Cytobacillus sp. IB215665: one gene and its partner. The protein of the gene in region 1 interacts with the protein of each later gene in a pairwise test. Links are inferred from orthologs where the notes say so. Each region holds a gene or a part of one and is shown on either strand. Other genes may lie near its edges. The genes, in order: yycF and lysA.

Region 1 (3,216 bases):
AACTCTCGCCGTTCTTGCTCGATCTTCTCTTGCTCTGTCACATCATGTAAAACAGCTATTAAGCCATTTGTAATACCAATTTTATTTTCAATGACAGAAAAATTCACTCGAAGTATATAAGAATTTTCCTTTGTACTCACGTCTAGTATTAAAGATTCCCTCTCATGTAAAAGTGTATCAAAATTAAGCTCATCCTCTAAACCTAAGGCTGAAATAATAGGTTCATTAAATACGTCTTCCCTAGATATACCTAATAATTTTAAGGCAGGATCATTTATTAATATGATATGCCCTGTTCTATCAGTCGCAATAACCCCGTCTGTCATATGAGTAATAACTGAAGCAAGCTTACGTCTCTCGCCTTCTGTAGACGCTTGTGCTTCTTGGAGTTTTCTAGATAAATAATTAAAGGTTAATGCTAATTGACCAATTTCATCATACCCGTAAATACGAACCTTTCTAGAGAAATTTCCTTTCGCCATCGCAAGAGCTTGTTTTCTCATATCTGAAATTGGACGAGTAATCGTATGGGCTAAAAATATCCCTAATACTGCAGTAATGACCATAGCTAAAACTGTTCCTGTAACAAGGATACGATTAATTTGCTTCATTTGATTATAAACATTTTCCATAGAGGCTACTAAGTATATCGCACCAACAATTTCATCATTTGACTTGATAGGTGTTGATAATACACGCAATCTGAACCCTGTATTTGGTTCTATAACCAATTCATCACTAGCTGTTCCAACAATAAGTGCAAGATTTATACCACGCTCAGTCATTCTTTTCCCAACAATTTTCTCATTATCTGGATTAGACGTTCCTATGACACGACTATTGATATCAATAACACGTACCTCGATAATGTCCTGATAATCGTAGTCTCGCAAAATATTTTTGACATCATCCTCAACTGTGCTTGCTTGTTCATCACGCTCTAATGTTATGGCTTCCTCTAAATAGTAGGATAGGATGTTTTCTTGTCTATCCAGTGATACTTTAAAGCCTTCGACGAGCTGACCTTCTAACTTCCGAACAAAATACACTCCAATAATTTGCATAGCAATAAGGATGAGGAGAATATAAATTAGAATAAACTTAATATGAATGGAACGAAACACACCAACTTTTTTCATAAATAAATTTACTCCTGCTCTGGATTTCGTAAGTAGTAGCCAACACCCCTTCTAGTAACAATCCAAATCGGATCGCTAGGGTTATCTTCAATTTTTTCACGGAGGCGTCTAACTGTGACATCGACTGTACGAACATCGCCAAAATAATCATAACCCCACACTGTTTGAAGCAAATGCTCTCTTGTCATTACTTGACCTAGGTGCTTTGCTAAATAATGTAATAATTCGAACTCGCGGTGAGTCAGTTCTATCGTTTCACCACGTTTTGAAACAACATAAGCATCAGGTTGTATGACTAGTGGTCCAATTGATAAATAATTATTGTCATCTTGTGATGTATCTTCTTCTGGGATGAGTTGATGCCTTCGTAAATTTGCTTTTACGCGTGCAAGTAACTCTCTAGTACTGAACGGCTTTGTTACATAATCATCTGCTCCTAATTCTAAACCAAGAACTTTATCAATTTCTGTGTCCTTTGCTGTTAGCATAATGATTGGCATATCATATTTTTTCCTTACTTCTCGACAAACTTCCATCCCATCTTTTAGTGGGAGCATAATATCGAGTAATATAATACTCGGTTTTACCTCTTCAACTTGATTAAGTGCTTCAACTCCATCGTAAGCACATGTAACTTCATAACCTTCTTTTTCTAGATTGAATTTTAAAATATCAGCAATTGGTTTTTCATCGTCTACTACAAGAACTTTATTTTTCATAGAAAGACTCCTTTCCCGGAACATTCTGTACCCTTACTTTATCATGACGAGTATATGAATTACAAAAAAACCTCTAGCAATGCTAGAGGTTACTGTAAGAAGTTTCTCGGATTTTGTACACTTCCATTTTTGTACACTTCAAAATGTAAATGAGTTCCAGTTGAATTACCTGTCGATCCCATCACACCTATTTTGCGACCTTTTTCAATCGTTTGTCCAACTGAGACGCTTATTGATGACAGATGTGAATATGTTGTCTTTATACCGTTGTTATGATTAATAACAATTCGATTCCCATATCCTCCATCCCATCCTGCAAATTCAACGACTCCATTGTCTGCAGCTTTAATCGTATAATTACTCGGTCTCGCAATATCCATACCTTTGTGCAGCTTTCCCCATCGCTGTCCCATTTCACTTGAAACATAACCGCCTGAGGCTGGCCATAATAGAGTACCAGTTCCACGTGATGGCACAACCTTCGTACCTTTGAAAATAATTTTATTTACAGGTTCTTTAGTAACTTCTTCTTTAATCGTTGTTTTTTCTATTTGCGTACCATTATCTTTTACAATAATAATATTCTCTAGTTTCTCACCATTTTGACCTTCTTGATTTACCTTTTGATCACCTTTATACATTGTATCTTTTTCAATCGTCTCGGTTTTAAATGGCATTACAACTCGTTTATAATGTTCTTCTTTCACGAGAACATGTACATATGGTTCATACTGTGTAACATTTAATTGCTGACCAATTTGCAAAATAGTCTTTTCGGATATATCTGGATTAAGTTTAAGAAGTTCTTCTGTGCTTAAATCATGAGCATTAGCAATACTTCCTAAGACATCACCTTGTTTAATTTCATATTTTTTTTCTGCCAACGTCCCTTTCTTTAATAAAGAAACACCTTGGTCAACAGTAATGATATTATCTGGTGAAATGTCATCTTTAGTAACTTTAACTGATTCATCAAAAGATACGTCAATAATTCGTGATTCGCCTTCCTTCAGTGGCGGTAATTCATTCGATAAGTCATTCGGTAATTCATTCATCTTTTGTTGTAGCTCTAGTTTTTCTAACTCTTTTGCTGACACGTAAGACGTTTTGATCTTTTTCAACACTTCATTTGCTTCTTCTTCGTTTGCAAAATAAGCTATTGGTTCTCCGTTAACATTAATTGCAGCTGATGCAGCATATATCTCTATGTTATTTTTAACTTTCTTAGCGGTAGTTTCATTATTAACGATAGGACTAAAGACTTTTTCTGGTATGTAGGTTAACTGTTCTCCTACAGAAAATTCAAGATAACCGTTACGATCGTCCATCTTTTTCATCTTGTCGTTTACAGCCTTCTC
Region 2 (3,154 bases), on another replicon or contig:
GTAGAAGAATATCGCCAATCACCAGCAATAGGTACGTTCATCAGATGGGTGCGTTTTTTAGGGATTGCTGCATCTATTTTCTTATTACCATTGTGGTTGCTTTTTGTGCTTGAACCATCGTTAATTCCTGAAAAAATATCCTATATCGGTCCTGAGGAAAAATCGAACATACCAATTATTATTCAAATCATTATCGCTGATCTAGGCATCGAATTCTTAAGGCTAGCTTCCATACATACGCCTACTGCTCTATCAACTGCTATGGCTCTAATTGCAGCGGTTTTGATTGGTCAAATTGCTATAGATGTAGGCTTATTTGTTCCAGAGGTTATTTTTTATGTTGCAATAGCAACAATTGGGTCTTTCGTAACCCCGAGCTATGAATTAAGTATCGCAAATAAATTGTCTAGACTACTGCTCATTGTCGTTGTAGCAATATTTCATTTGCCTGGTTTATTGATTGGTTCGACTGTCTATTTATTATTTCTAATCCAAATGCGTTCGTTAAATACACCTTATTTATGGCCGTTTATCCCGTTTAATCCTGGTGCTTTTCTACAAATCTTAATTCGGAGATCTGTCCCTGGTTCACGTGTTAGACCAAGTATTGTGCATCCGCAAAATAGAATAAAACAGCAAAAATAGTGTATAAGATACTGATGAAAATAAGATGATAAGTTTGCTGTTATACAATTAATATAAACACCATCTGGTGATAAGAAACCCACTGTTTGTTTAGATTATTCTGTGTCCATATGCTTTTCTTGTAATCATCTATTGCGTGCTAGTGGAACTTGTGATAATGTAGTTTTAATTATTTTTAGAATGAAGTAGAGAAAATGAGGGAATGCAATGTTTTTTCACGGTACTAGTCGAGTTAATAATGAGGGGCATCTAGAAATTGGTGGAGTAGATTCAATTGAATTGGCTAAGCAGTATGGTACCCCACTGTATATTTATGATGTTGATTTAATACGCAAAAGAGCATCAGCATTTAAAGATACGTTCACAGCTTTAGAAGTCGAAGGTCAAGTTGCATACGCCAGTAAAGCATTTTCTTCTATAGCTATGGTACAGTTAGCGGAAGAAGAAGGGTTATCATTAGATGTTGTTTCAGGTGGAGAGTTATATACTGCTCTTCAAGCAGGATTTCCTGTTGATCGTATTCATTTTCATGGAAATAATAAAAGCATACATGAGCTTGAAATGGCAGTACAACATAACATAGGGTGTATTGTTATCGATAATTTTCATGAATTAGCGATGTTACAGGAAATTTGTCAAGCCAAATCAACGAACATAAACGTACTTTTGAGAGTAACTCCAGGAATTGAAGCACATACACATGATTATATCTTAACTGGGCAAGAGGATTCAAAATTTGGTTTTGATTTACTAAGCGGCCAAGCAGATGAGGCACTAAAACAAGTAACGCAATCAGATATGCTTACGATGTTAGGTGTGCATTGTCATATAGGTTCACAAATTTTTGAAACGACTGGCTTTTTACTAGCAGCTAAGAAGTTATTTCAAAAATTACATGAATGGTATAACGAGTATGATTATACTGCTCAAGTGTTAAATTTAGGCGGTGGCTTTGGAATTAGGTACACAGACGAAGATGATCCTATTCCAGCTGACCAATATGTAAAAGAAATTGTTAAAGAAGTAAAAAAATTAGCTGTACAGTTTAATATGTCTGTACCAGAAATATGGATCGAGCCTGGTAGATCTCTAGTTGGTGATGCTGGAACTACAATTTACTCTATTGGCTCTCAAAAAACTGTGCCAAATGTTCGTAATTATGTAGCAATTGATGGTGGTATGAGTGATAACCTTCGTCCGGCATTATATCAAGCAAAATATGAAGCAGCTATAGCTAATAGAATATTAGCTGAAAATGAAGAAGTCGTATCTATTTCTGGGAAATGTTGTGAAAGTGGAGATATGCTTATTTGGGATATTGATCTTCCAACTATTCAAAACGAAGATTATTTAGCAGTTTTTTGTACAGGTGCATACGGGTATTCCATGGCGAATAATTACAATCGTCTACCTCGCCCGGCGGTTGTTTTTGTAGAGAATGGTGAAGCACAATTAGTTATTAAAAGGGAAAGCTATGAAGATCTAGTTCATTTAGACATTCCGATGAAAATGAGAGTTAATAAATAGCAATAACAACAAGAAGAGGTATGGCAAAAAACTTTTTGACATACCTCCTTTTTTATGGTGTTATCAGTATTTATTCATCTGTAGGTAAGGTATTGCTATAGGATTAGAGCGTCTAGGTATATCGCCAACCACTACCAGGCATACCACTGCCCGGCATACCACTGCCCGGCATACCACTACCAGGCATACCACTACCAGGCATACCGCCGCCCGGCATACCGCCGCCCGGCATACCGCCGCCCGGCATACCGCCGCCCGGCATACCACTACCCGGCATACCACTGCCCGGCATACCACTACCAGGCATACCGCCGCCCGGCATACCACTACCAGGCATACCACTACCAGGCATACCACTGCCCGGCATACCACTACCAGGCATACCACTACCCGGCATACCGCCACCCGGCATACCACTACCCGGCATACCACTACCCGGCATACCGCCGCCCGGCATACCACCGCCCGGCATACCGCCGCCCGGCATACCACCGCCCGGCATACCACTACCAGGCATACCGCCACCAGTAATCCAATCATCTAATACTTGACCAATGCCAGGTGGCCATTGGTATTGAGTTGTACCCATAGGGGGATAGGACAATTGGCCTCCACTAGGTTGGTATCTATATCGTGGGTGAAAAGCATTAAAGTACATATGTCTCGATCCTTTCTCTTAGTATAGATATTTGTCTCGGTTTAATATATGTATCTTAAATGGTAGTGTATAGGTATGTGTCTACAACAACGAACATTCTTTATAAATTTATTAATTTGGATTCACAAAAAATATAGAACATTAAGAAATAGTCGAGCTTTTTTCCTAGCTTGTTTCTCAACAATTCATTGTTGATCATCATAAGTAATCTTCTAAACGCATAGAGAAATCGTGACATCTAATCTTATATGATCCTATAACAATTATTTGAAACTATTTCTATATCCTTTGATAGGAATTGCAACAAAGTTTATGAAAGGCTCT

What was found.
Region 2: the proteins of yycF (region 1) and lysA interact in binary tests that used the Escherichia coli proteins (3 or more experiments, as listed by UniProt). The link is inferred for Cytobacillus sp. IB215665 from one-to-one orthologs.

What each region holds. Positions count from the first base shown.
Region 1 is NZ_JAXBME010000001.1:41,048-44,263, reverse strand. What follows is about bases 4-2,876. They hold yycF (response regulator YycF), read right to left. Parts: upstream 1,859-2,876; coding sequence 1,148-1,858; downstream 4-1,147. Other genes in these bases: SLH52_RS00190 (M23 family metallopeptidase), read right to left, coding at 1,948-2,876; walK (cell wall metabolism sensor histidine kinase WalK), read right to left, coding at 4-1,139. Outside these bases: more of walK, read right to left, coding at 1-3; more of SLH52_RS00190, read right to left, coding at 2,877-3,216. UniProt on the Escherichia coli protein: Response regulator member of the two-component regulatory system CpxA/CpxR which responds to envelope stress response by activating expression of downstream genes including cpxP, degP, dsbA and ppiA.
Region 2 is NZ_JAXBME010000004.1:15,061-18,214, forward strand. What follows is about bases 202-3,012. They hold lysA (diaminopimelate decarboxylase), read left to right. Parts: upstream 202-852; coding sequence 853-2,172; downstream 2,173-3,012. Other genes in these bases: SLH52_RS06305 (spore germination protein), read left to right, coding at 202-645; SLH52_RS23335 (histone H1-like repetitive region-containing protein), read left to right, coding at 2,291-2,716. In the rest of the region: more of SLH52_RS06305, read left to right, coding at 1-201. UniProt on the Escherichia coli protein: Specifically catalyzes the decarboxylation of meso-diaminopimelate (meso-DAP) to L-lysine. Is not active against the DD- or LL-isomers of diaminopimelate.